3 regions of the Mesorhizobium sp. M0830 genome follow, and region 2 is predicted to be linked to each of the others. Evidence: predicted binding sites of a transcription regulator. Region 2 holds the regulator's gene; each other region holds the start of a gene.
The links. The regulator LexA, encoded in region 2, represses DNA repair genes until DNA is damaged. The targets are predictions, from matches to a motif close to TGTTCNNNNTGTGTTCNG.
Positions count from the first base shown of each region.

Region 1: uvrA (excinuclease ABC subunit UvrA) is a predicted target of LexA. The motif match lies at 1,370-1,387, and genes of this name have one in related genera.
Region 3: NKI20_RS17500 (PA0069 family radical SAM protein) is a predicted target of LexA. The motif match lies at 2,021-2,038, and genes of this name have one in related genera.

Region 1 is NZ_JAMYOR010000023.1:8,371-12,592, reverse strand. It holds gene NKI20_RS15765 (ATP-dependent Clp protease proteolytic subunit) at 1-322, shown strand, start outside; gene NKI20_RS15760 (hypothetical protein) at 526-822, shown strand; gene uvrA (excinuclease ABC subunit UvrA) at 1,536-4,222, shown strand, end outside.
Region 2 is NZ_JAMYOR010000058.1:22,073-26,294, reverse strand. It holds gene gltX (glutamate--tRNA ligase) at 1-22, opposite strand, end outside; gene NKI20_RS26680 (ComEC/Rec2 family competence protein) at 123-2,588, shown strand; gene lexA (transcriptional repressor LexA) at 2,582-3,334, opposite strand; gene kynU (kynureninase) at 3,777-4,222, opposite strand, start outside.
Region 3 is NZ_JAMYOR010000027.1:31,066-35,287, reverse strand. It holds gene rnhB (ribonuclease HII) at 1-639, opposite strand, end outside; gene NKI20_RS17500 (PA0069 family radical SAM protein) at 792-1,946, opposite strand; gene NKI20_RS17495 (glycosyltransferase) at 2,095-2,607, shown strand; gene NKI20_RS17490 (hypothetical protein) at 2,754-3,728, shown strand; gene moaB (molybdenum cofactor biosynthesis protein B) at 3,824-4,222, opposite strand, start outside.

The DNA of each region.
Region 1 (4,222 bases), on a different contig from region 2:
GTGCATGGGCTTTGCCGCCTCGATGGCCTCGTTCCTGCTGATGGCAGGAACGGCCGGGCGTCGTATCTCACTGCCGAACGCCACCATCCTGCTGCATCAGCCGCTTGGCGGCTTCCAGGGTCAGGCCTCCGACATCCAGCGCCATGCCGAGCGCATCGTCCAGACGAAACGGCACATGGCCGAACTCTACGCGCAGCATTGCGGCCGCACCTATGAAGAGGTCGAACGCACGCTGGACCGCGACCACTTCATGACCGCCCGCGAGGCCCAGGCCTGGGGCATCGTCGACCATGTCTTCGACACACGAGAAAAGGCGGCATAAAAGTGGGCCGGATCGCATTCCCGCCCGCGGTCAAGTGGTCGCCCAAAGTGGCCCGGTTTTGGGAGAATGACATGCATAATGACATGCATAAAGACAAAGGGCTAAAACGCGTCGCCTGAATCCGCTCTCGAAACACGACATGCTTTGGAAGATTTGACGATGTCGGGCTGGTCCCGTCGACGGCATGCCACTATCATCCTGGGATGATCGACACTCATCCGCCCAGAACATTGCACCGTGTGATCGCCATTGTAGCGCTCGCGTGTCTCTCGAGCGGCTCGGCGTTCGCAGACGATAGCTCGGCGCAGGCGCAAAAAAGAGCCCTGCCCGGCGTGGCCGGCGATTATCGAATCGCCAAGCCGGCTCCCGAGCCCGAACCCGACGACGCATTTCCCGGCAACGGCAACGGCCAGTTCAAGATCGGTGACACGGATGTCAGGATTTCAGGCAGCATCACCGTCGATGTCGGAGCCGGCTCAATCCGGCAGCCGCGCCACTGATAGTGGTGCCGGCGTGCCGCGCAGGCATATCGCCAACAAGACAATCCGCACATAAATGGCCCCGCCGTGCTTTGCGCAAACGGACGGGGCCTTTTTGGATCTCAAATCCAACTTCTACCGGGGGCGTACTGCCGGCATTTGATTTCGGATGCAACGCGGCGTCAGCCGACGATCCGACTGCAGTCTCTGATTTTTACGGAGTATGGCAGGTCACGGTTTGTCGGGTGGCGCAGACGCTAAACCCTGGCACTTATGCCTGCCGCGGCTCCAGTAACAACTGGAACCCTGGGGGACGATCCGGTGGCGTCATAGCTCCGCTCCTTTGTCCATTCCAACGTTGTCGTCTCGAAGCACAAATCGCTAATGCCTGCGGCGTCTCGCAGGCCGCCTCCGGGCGGCGAGACCATCGAAAGACGGCCGGCTTCGTTGACTACCAGAGTCTGCCCCCGTGTGTCGGGGACGTCAACCGGCAATAGACAGATACCGAAAAATGTGATCGCCCGGAGATTGCGTACAGGTCAGTTTTTGCACAGCTTTGTCAGGAGCGTGTTCGGTCTTTGTTCTTTCCGCTTGCCCGTTTACGCGAAAGACGGTTAAACGCTTTTGTTGGGAATTGTGGCGTCTCTCGACGCGGCGGCAAAACTACCTACATAGGGGATGGCTGGGAAACTCGCCATTCCAGGAAATTCCAGATTCTGAGGCGGCGACCGGCGATGGCCGACCATAAATATCTTTCCATTCGCGGGGCGCGCGAACACAATCTGAAGAATGTCGATCTCGACCTGCCGCGTGACAGCCTGATTGTCATGACCGGCCTGTCGGGTTCCGGCAAATCCTCGCTTGCTTTCGACACCATCTATGCCGAAGGGCAGCGCCGCTATGTCGAGAGCCTGTCGGCCTATGCCCGGCAATTCCTCGAAATGATGCAGAAGCCTGACGTCGACCAGATCGACGGCCTGTCGCCTGCCATCTCGATCGAGCAGAAGACCACCTCGAAGAACCCGCGTTCGACGGTCGGTACCGTCACCGAGATCTACGACTACATGCGCCTGTTGTTTGCGCGCGTCGGCATCCCCTATTCGCCGGCCACCGGCCTGCCGATCGAGAGCCAGACGGTTTCGCAGATGGTCGACCGCGTGCTGGCGGTCGAGGAAGGCACCCGTCTGTTCATCCTTGCGCCGATGGTGCGCGGCCGCAAGGGCGAGTACCGCAAGGAACTGCTGGAGTTGCAGAAAAAGGGCTTTCAACGCGTGAAGGTCGACGGCGTCTTCTATGAAATCGCCGACGTGCCGGCGCTGGACAAGAAATACAAGCATGACCTCGACGTCGTCGTCGACCGCATCGTCGTGCGCGGCGATCTGGCGACACGGCTCGCCGACTCCATCGAAACCGCTTTAAAGCTGGCCGATGGGTTGGCTGTCGCCGAATTCGCCGACAAGCCGCTCGATGCCAGCCAGACCGGCGAGGATTCGGTCAACAAGTCGAAGAACGAGACGCATGAGCGCATCCTGTTCTCGGAAAAATTTGCTTGTCCCGTGTCCGGCTTCACCATTCCGGAAATCGAACCGCGCCTGTTCTCGTTCAACAATCCGTTCGGCGCCTGCCCGACCTGCGACGGTCTTGGTAGCCAGCGCGCCATCGACGGCAATTTGATCGTGCCGGACGAAAACATCTCGCTGCGCGACGGCGCCGTCAGCCCATGGGCGAAGTCGACCTCGCCCTATTACGCGCAGACGCTGGAAGCGCTCGGCAAGGCCTATGGCTTCAAGCTCGGCGACAAGTTCAAAGACCTGACCGAAGAGGCAAAGGAAGCCATCCTGCGCGGCACCGGCGAGCGCGAGATCACCTTCCAGTACGACGACGGTCTGCGCTCCTACAAGACCACGAAAACCTTCGAAGGCGTCATTCCCAATCTCGAGCGGCGCTGGAAAGAGACCGAATCCGCCTGGATGCGCGAGGAGATCGAGCGCTTCATGTCGGCCACACCTTGCCCGGCTTGCAAAGGTTATCGGCTGAAGCCCGAGTCGCTGGCGGTGAAGATCGCCGGCAAGCACATCGGCGAAGTCACCGAGCTTTCCATCCGTAAGGCCGACCGGTGGTTCACCGACCTGCCCGCCTCGCTGAACGACAAGCAGAACGAGATCGCGGTGCGTGTGCTCAAGGAAATCCGCGAGCGGCTACGTTTCCTCAACGATGTCGGGCTCGACTATCTGACCCTGTCGCGCAATTCCGGCACGCTGTCGGGCGGCGAGAGCCAGCGCATCCGGCTGGCGTCGCAGATCGGCTCCGGCCTCACCGGCGTGCTTTACGTGCTGGACGAGCCGTCGATCGGCCTGCATCAGCGCGACAATGCCCGCCTGCTCGACACGCTCAAGCACCTGCGCGATATCGGCAACACGGTGATCGTCGTCGAGCATGACGAGGACGCCATCCTGCATGCCGACTACGTCGTCGATATGGGCCCGGCCGCCGGCATCCATGGCGGCGAGATCATCGCCCAGGGCACGCCGCAGCAAGTCATGGCCAACCCCAATTCGATCACCGGCAAATATCTGTCGGGCGCGCTCGAAGTGGCGACGCCTGACGTGCGCCGCGAAGCGAAGAAGAACCGGCGCCTCAAGATCGTCGGCGCTCGCGGCAACAATCTGAAGAACGTCACCGCCGAAATTCCGCTCGGCACGTTCACCGCCGTCACCGGCGTGTCGGGCGGCGGCAAGTCGACCTTCCTGATCGAGACGCTGTTCAAGGCGGCCTCGCGCCGCATCATGGGCTCGCGCGAACACCCGGCCGATCATGACCGCATCGAGGGCCTGGAATTCCTCGACAAGGTCATCGACATCGACCAGTCGCCCATTGGCAGGACCCCGCGCAGCAATCCGGCCACCTACACCGGCGCCTTCACGCCGATCCGCGACTGGTTCGCCGGCCTTCCAGAAGCCAAGGCGCGCGGCTATCAGCCCGGCCGCTTCTCGTTCAACGTCAAGGGCGGGCGCTGCGAAGCCTGCCAGGGCGACGGCGTCATCAAGATCGAGATGCACTTCCTGCCCGACGTCTACGTCACCTGCGACGTCTGCCACGGCAAGCGCTACAACAGAGAGACGCTCGATGTGCTGTTCAAGGGCAAGTCGATCGCCGACGTGCTCGACATGACCGTCGAGGAAGGCGTCGATTTCTTCGCCGCGGTGCCGGGCGTGCGCGACAAGCTCGATACGCTGAAGCAGGTCGGCCTCGGCTATATCCATATCGGCCAGCAGGCAACGACGCTGTCCGGCGGCGAGGCGCAGCGCATCAAGCTCGCCAAGGAACTGTCGCGCAAGGCAACCGGCAAGACGCTCTACATCCTCGACGAGCCGACCACCGGCCTGCACTTCCACGACGTCGCCAAACTGTTGGAAGTGCT
Region 2 (4,222 bases):
GGGTGACGACCTTGTCGGACATGTAACTCTCGGAAACCATCTGAAGCGGGTGCGGTGCGCGGACTTTCGCGCGCCCGGCGTTCATGTAGCATAGGGTGTCGAGGGCGCAAGGGGCAGACCCGATGGCTGGACGAGGCTGGGGCTCGGATCAGGACGAGGACGCTGTCATTGGCGTCAGCGAGCGGTCCCTGTTTGCAGCGCCACTGCCAGCTTCATTGCCGCCGCCATCGCCCCTTGTGCCGGCACCCGACAAGGCGCCTTTGCAAGCCGGTGTCTCCGCCCCTGTTCCAACTGCCGAAGCCAGCAGGATCGTGCGCTTGCGCCGGCAGATTGGCCTGATATCACCGCCGCGCCTGCGCAATAGCCTGGCCATGGCGGCGGGCCTGGAACTCGACCGAGGCGTGGCCTTCCTGCTGGTGCCGGTCTGCCTGGCAAGCGGGGCGATCGGCTATTTTTCGCTTGTGGCGGAGCCGGACTTCGCAAAGCCTGTCGCAGTTGTCATCTTGGCGGGGCTCTGTGCGCTGGTCTCGCGTTCCTGGCCGAAAACCCATCTGTCCTTCATGGCGGCGCTTTTGTGTACACTCGGCCTGCTCGCCGCGAAGGTCGAGACATGGCGAGCCGGAACGCAGATGCTGGGCTCGGAAATCTCGACGCAAGTGACCGGCCGGGTCGTCTCGCTCGAACGGATGGAGAGCGGTCGCATCCGGCTGACAATCGACGTGGCATCGACTGCAAGGCCGAAACTGCGCTATGCGCCGGAGCGGGTGCGGCTTTCGGCACGCAATATCCCGGCGGACATGACCGCCGGTTCCCTGATCACTGGGTATGCCAAGCTGTTGCCACCGACCGGGCCGGTGCGGCCGGACAGCTACGACTTCTCCTTCGACAGCTATTTCGCCGGCATCGGCGGCAGCGGTTTCTTTCTCGGCAATCCAAAACTTGTCGTCACCGACGACGATAACATGCCGTTGGCGGCCCGGCTTTCCTCGGGGATCGAAAAAGCCCGTGAGGCCATTGCCGATCACATCAGGGGCAGCGTCGGTGGCGCCGAAGGCGAGATCGCCGCGGCGCTGATCGTCGGCGTTCGCGCCGGCATTCCCGATGACGTGAACGAGGCGATGCGGCGTACCGGCATCTATCACATCATCTCCATTTCCGGACTGCACATGGCGCTGGTCGCTGGCACCATCATGGGTTTGCTGCGTGGCGCCTTCGCCCTGTTTCCGGATTTTTCCGCGCGTCGCCCGGTCAAGAAGTATGCTGCGGCTGCCGCACTGTTCTCGATCGCCGCCTATCTTATCATCTCAGGCGTCGTCGTTGCCGCCGAGCGCAGTTTCATCATGCTGGCGGTGATGCTGATTGCCGTTCTTTTTGATCGGGCAGCACTGACGATGCGCAATCTGGCGATCTCGGCGATCGCGGTCATCATGGTGTCGCCGCATGAAGTGGTCGGCCCGAGTTTTCAAATGTCGTTTGCCGCGACGGCCGCGCTGGTCGGTGCCTATGCCGGCTGGGCGGATCATCGTGCGGGGAAGGCGAGGCCACCGCCGCCAAAGCGATCCTTGCCCGGCTTCCTGACGCGAAAACTCCTGCTGGCGGCAGCCGGCCTTGCCATGACCTCCATCATCGCTGGCAGCGCCACGGCGCTGTTTGCCATCTGGCATTTTCAGCGTGTGTCGCCGCTCAGCCTGTTCGCCAACCTGGCCATCATGCCTATCGTAACAGTCGTAATGTTCCTGGCTGTCGCCAGCGCGCTGCTGATGCCATTCGGGTTGGACTGGCCGGCCCTCTATCTGATGGGCAAAGGCCTGACGGTGATGATCGCGATGTCCGGATGGATTTCCGAGCGTTCGCCAGTCGACGCAATCGGTTTGATTTCGCAGCAATCCGTCGTGCTGGTGACGATTGCCTTGGTCATCGCGACGATGGCGACCACATGGTTGCGGCTCGCAGCGCTTCCCTTCGCGCTTGCCGGCCTGTTGACCGTCTCGGATACGCGCGCACCTGACGTGCTGGTCTCGGAGGATGCGAGGCTGGTGGCGCTGCCGATTGGCGGCGGCGAACTCGCGGTCAGCCGGGCCAGGCCGAACGAATTCACCGTCGACAACTGGAAGCGTGCGCTGACATCCGAAAGCATTATCGCGCCGGAGGTGTTCGACGAAGGCGACGGGCAATTCGACGTCGAGGATGCGGCTGAAATGCCGGCGGGAGCGCCATTCTATTGCACATCAGGCGTTTGTCTCGCCAGGCATCCGTCCGGTGCTATCATTGCCTATGTCGAGGACCGAAAGGACACCTGGAAAGCCTGCGGCTTCGCCGACCTGATCGTCATCAACGACGCGACGGCCTATGACGCTTGTCACAACCCGCTGGTTCTCGTCATCACCAAACGGCAACTGGCTAGCAATGGCAGTGCTGCCGTCTTCTTCGATCGCCAGTCGGCGACCACGCCGGCAACGGTCAGCTTTGCGGTGGGTAGGCCCTACCGGCCTTGGCACGTGCAACGTAAGTTTTCGCGTGAGGCGAGGGGCCTGCCGCCCTTCAAGAGACCGGACAAGCCCGTCGTTAAACCGCAGGTGCCTCAGTAACGGCGGATCAGGCCGACAAGCTTGCCCTGCACCTTGACCCGGTCTGGTCCGAAAATCCGTGTCTCATAGGCCGGATTGGCGGCTTCGAGAGCAATCGAGGCACCCTTGCGGCGGAACCGCTTCAGCGTCGCTTCCTCTTCATCCACCAGCGCCACGATGATCTCGCCAGGGCTCGCCGTATCGGCGTTGCGGATGATGACGGTGTCGCCGTCGAAGATGCCGGCCTCGATCATCGAGTCGCCCTTGACCTCCAGCGCATAGTGCTCGCCTCCCATGATCATGTCCGGCGGCACCGAGATCGAATGGGTCTGGTGCTGGATGGCATCGATCGGCACACCGGCGGCGATGCGCCCCATCACAGGGATCGACACGGCGGAGACCACGTCGTCGTCATTGCCGGCTGAAGGCATCCGTGAAGACGCCGGCTTGATCTGCCGGCCAAGGCCGCCCTGGCCGAGACTGGCCTGACCAAGACTGCCCTGGATGACGCTAGGCGAGAACTTTTTCGCCGCGTTGAGGCCGGGCGCGATCGAATCCGGCAGCCGCAGCACTTCCAACGCGCGCGCCCGGTTGGGCAGCCGGCGAATGAAGCCGCGCTCTTCCAGTGCCGTGATCAAACGATGAATCCCGGATTTGGAGGCAAGGTCGAGCGCCTCCTTCATCTCGTCGAAGGATGGCGGAATGCCGCTTTCCTTCAGGCGTTCATGAATGAACATCAGCAGTTCGTGTTGCTTGCGTGTCAGCATGGCGGCCCCCAGGGTACCTAAAACCAGAATCAGAAAACAAACCCAGAACAAACACTATATGTTCCAGTTGTGTTCTGCAACCGTTTAAAGTTTAATGAATCTGTTAAGGCCGCTGAAATTATTTGGCGCGCGCCAGCGCGCTTGGGTGATCACGGCATGCCGTCACAAGGCGCTTTCCGGCATTGAAATTGTTATGGTTAATGGGCTGCCGCCCATCGTTGGCCCAAGCTTTGGCATGAGCTGCCCATGGATCCGCGACGGGGCATTTCCAGCCTTCCATGCGTTCGTCTGCCGTGAACGAAACGAAGCCAAAATGCCAACCTTGGTTAATTTGTTGATGCCAGTGTTGGCCAGCAGCGGCAACCGGATTTGTGCACTGGAAATTCGTCCCTCCATCATCCGACCAAGAGGCAACGATGCGACAACAGTTGGGACGACTGCGTCAGGTCACGGCCTCCTTGACGGCGAAACGCTGGTCCTTCCATGCATCCGTTCGCAGAATGTCTTCCAGCACCTCGACCGCCAGCCACACGTCCTTGTAGCCGACATAGAGCGGCGTAAATCCGAAACGGATGGTTGACGGCGCGCGGAAGTCACCGATCACTCCGCGCTCGATCAGCGCCCGCATGATTTGATAGCCATGATCGTGAACGAACGACACCTGGCTGCCGCGCCTGGTCGCGTCGCGGGTGCTCTCCAGCGTGAGGCCATAGGCGCCGCACTTCGCTTCGACGAGCTGGATGAACAGTTCGGTCAGCGCGACGCTTTTCTTTCGCAATGCCGCCACGTCGACGTCGTTCCAGATTGCGAGCGCACCTTTGAGCGCCCGCATCGACAGGACCGGCTGCGTGCCGCACAGAAAGCGGCGGATACCGGTGCCGGCAACAT
Region 3 (4,222 bases), on a different contig from region 2:
CGGCGCGAATGACACGCGGTGCAGCCGCGGCACGGGACCATGAGCCTCGATCGCGGTGCGATGGCGGACCGTGGCGTAGCCCATGTGGGACTCGAAGCCATAGCGGTCGTGATGGTTGCCGCAGCCGCACATCATGCGGTCGCGCATCACCTTGGCGACGATCGAGGCGGCGGCGATCGATTGCGAACGCTGGTCGCCCTTGATCAGCGCGCGCCCCGCGCAGGGCAGGCCCGGGGGCACGTCGCGCCCGTCGGCGAGGGCGAGCTTCGGTTGAACCGACAGCCCGACCAGGGCACGGCGCATCGCCTCCAGGCTTGCCTTTAGGATGTTGCTGCCGTCGATGCCCTCGGCGCTGATCGAGGCCATTGAGACCGCCTGCGCGGAGCCGAGAATGAGCAGGAACAGGGCCTCGCGCTGCAAATGGGTGAGGCGCTTGGAATCGTCCAGCCCGTCAGGAATGTTGGCGGGATCGAGCACCACCGCCGCGGCCACCACCGGTCCGGCCAAGGGACCGCGGCCGGCCTCATCCATGCCCGCAACCGGCCACAGACCGTCAGCCATCGCCTTCGTCTCGAAGGAGAAGTCGGGCTTCTCGATGATCTCAAAGAGAGGCGGAGAATCAGAACGCGCGCGAGCCATGTTGCGGCGAGGTTCGCATCGGCTCCGATTCTCCGCAAGTCCCTCCGGGTCGGGTGGGGCGCCGGACCGGGAGGGCACCGTCTGCAGGCCGGGGCGGGCCGGACGGGATTCCTGTGCTGCGGCAGATCAAGCCGCCGCAGTGAATTGCATTCTCAAAGCAGCGTCAGCTGCAATTGGTCTTTGGCAGCAGCAACGAACTGGTCGGTCCGCAACGTGCGCCGTTCGGCATTGAGGCCGAGCCGCTTGGCTGCGATCTCGAAGCGCCGGCCGATCTGCCAGGCATAGGGACCGGCGCCCTTCATGCGCTTGCCCCATTCCGAATCGTAGTCCTTGCCGTCACGCATCGATCGGATCAGCGACATCACGTGGCGGTAGCGATCGGGGTAGTGGCGCAGCAGCCAATCCTTGAAGATCGGGCTGACCTCCAGCGGCAGGCGCAGCACGACATAACCCGCCTCGCGCGCACCGGCGGCGCGTGCCGAATCGAGGATGCGTTCCATCTCCGGATCGGTCAATCCGGGAATGATCGGCGCCACCATGACCGACGCTGGAATGCCGGCATCCGAAAGCTGCCGGATCGCCTCCAGCCGCCTGGTGGGCGTCGACGCGCGCGGCTCCATGGTGCGCGCCAGCATGCGATCGAGCGTCGTCACCGACAGCGCCACCTTGGCCAGCCCCCGCTCAGCCATGCGCGACAGGATATCGATGTCGCGCGTCACCAAAGCGGATTTGGTGACGATGCCGACCGGATGACCGCGCGCCTCCAGCACTTCGAGGATCTCGCGCATGATCCGGTATTGCTTCTCGATTGGCTGGTAGGGGTCGGTGTTGGTGCCGATAGCGATGGTTCGTGGCTGGTAACCGTCCTTCGACAGCTCCTTGTCGAGCAAGCGCGCCGCATCTGGCTTGGCGAACAACTTGGATTCGAAATCCAGACCCGGCGACAGACCCATGAACGAGTGCGTCGGCCGGGCAAAACAATAGACACAGCCGTGCTCGCAACCGCGATAAGGGTTGATCGAACGATCGAAGGAGATATCGGGCGATTCGTTGCGGGTGATGATGGTGCGCGGCTTCTCGACCTGCACTTCGGTCTTGAAGGGCGGCAGTTCTTCCAGCGAATTCCAGCCATCGTCGAAAACATGCCGGCTGACCGGCTCGAACCGACCGGACGGATTGATGCCTGCCGACCTGCCGCGGTTGCGGTCCGGCCGGACACGCACGCCACTCTGCTCGATCATCGCATTGGCCATCTCGGCCCGTCCAGCTCCGAAAGCTGCAATGTCGGCGCGCACGATCTGTTCCATCTTCGCCCGCTCCCAAGGACTGTCCGTGTTGTGTCGAATCGCTCTGTTCATGAAATTATTCCTATTCTGTTGATGAGAACAAAGCAAGAACTTTTTATGGCTCGCTGGATAACTGGCGCTATGCCGCGCTTTCCGCTATCGGCTAACGATGCTTAGTGTTCTCATCGAAACCTGCAATGACGAGGAAGGGCTTACCCGCACGCTCGCCTCGCTGATTGGCGGCGCGGTTGAGGGCGTGGTGCGTGACGTCATCGTCTGTGACACGGGCTCTACCGACCAGACGCATCGTGTGGCCGAGCATGCCGGCTGTCACTACGTGACGGGCGGCATCGCCACGGGGATCCGGCAAGCCAAGGGGGACTGGTTGCTGCTCCTGGAGCCGGGCGCACGATTGATGGAGGGCTGGATCGACGCGGTCGTCGACCATACGGCCAGGCAAACCATGGCGGCACGGTTTTCGCGGGCGCGCGGCAGCCGCAAGCCGTTCCTGGCTCGCGTCTTTTCCGCAAACCGTGCCTTGGCCGACGGATTGCTGATCAGCAAGCGTCAGGCCTCGGCCAGGAGTGCCGTCAGCGCCGAGGCCATCGCCCGCGGCCTCGCGACAAAGCGGCTCGACATTTGGATGGCGCCGGCGAAGCGGGAACGCCGCTCTCCGCGCTGAGTTTTTTGCACCTGCTCTGGTCATTGTGCATTGCACAAAATCTGACACGCGGTTAGCTTCCGGACAAAGCGGGTGAGTTGGGTTTGGGTCATGCCGAGTGGTGAACACCGATGCAGCATTGGTGGTGCCCTTATATCGAGGACCCGATGAACCTTCCAACGCCCGACAAATCCGGCACGGCCAGCCTAGAGGCCATTGCGCGCAACGGCAGTCTGCTGCGGCGTATCGCCGTGCGCATTCCAACCTATCTGACGGACCTGCGGGAAAACCCTGCCTGGCTGCCGATGTTTGTGCTGGCGCGCACTATGCCCGGGCGCCGCATGCATTGGCTGGGCGCAAAACGCGCCCGTCCGGTCGCGGATACGGGGGATACGATGTTCGCCGGTGTCGAACGTGAGGCAGTAGTCGAAGCGCTGCGGACCGACGGGCTGTTTTCGGGCCTCGTCCTGCCGTCTGATATCCATGAGGAGATCGCCGATTTCGCCCAGCGCACGCCTTGCTTCGGCAATTTCGACCGCCGTCTCGAATTCATGCCGGATGAACATGCGGAAGCTGAGAAGCGCTTTGGCCGCTCGCTGCTCAGCGGGCACTTTTTCGAGCGAATCCTTGATTGCGAGGCGGCGCTCGCCATCCAGCGCGACCCGCTGCTTCTAGACATTGCCGCGCACTATCTCGGCGGTCAGGCAAAACTGATCACGACGCGGGTCTGGTGGAGTTTTCCGACGGGTGCCGCTTCGGACGCCGACAAGAACCTCGCCTCGCTCGGCAAGTATCATTTCGACCTCGACGATTGGCGCATGCTGAAATTCTTTTTCTACCTCAAGCCGGTCGATGCCGAGACCGGTCCACACGTCTATGTGCGAGGCAGCCACAAGCGACGCAGCCTCAAGCATCAACTCACCCTCCTCGTCGGCCATTCCGCGCGAGAGGTCCTGGATGTCTATGGCGAGCAGAGCCCGGTGACATTGACTGGAGAAGCAGGACTAGGTTTCGTCGAGGACCCCTTCGGCTTCCACATGGGCACCGTGCCGTCGCGCAGGCCGAGGTTGATGATGGAAGTCGGCTTCGGCGTATCGCCGCCGTCGCGCCGCCGCTTTCATGGCGAGCCGGTCATCCGCTGAGAGCTGACGACCCGAAGTTCATCTCGACAGGCATCCGGTGAGCACGGCGCCGGGCTTTGCGCAGCGCCCGTGGAGCCGCCGCTTGGCCTCGGCTTTTAGGGAGCCGATTTGCCGCGCCGCAGATGCTCGTCCAGACGCGGCATGATCTCTACGAAGTTGCACGGCATGTGCCGGTAGTCGAGCTGCGCCTTCAGGATGCCGTCCCAGGCGTCCCTGCAGGCGCCGGGTGAGCCCGGCAGCACGAAGACGAAAGTGGCGTTGACGACGCCGCCGGTCGCCCGGCTCTGGACCGTCGAGGTGCCGATCTTGTCGTAGGAGATGCGGTGGAACACTTCCGAAAAGCCGTCCATGCGCTTTTCGAAGATTGGCTCCAGCGCTTCCGGCGTCACGTCGCGCCCGGTGAAGCCGGTGCCGCCGGTGGTGATGACGACATCGATATCCTTGTCCCGCGACCACGCCAGAACCGTGTCGCGGATTTTCTCGCGGTCGTCGGT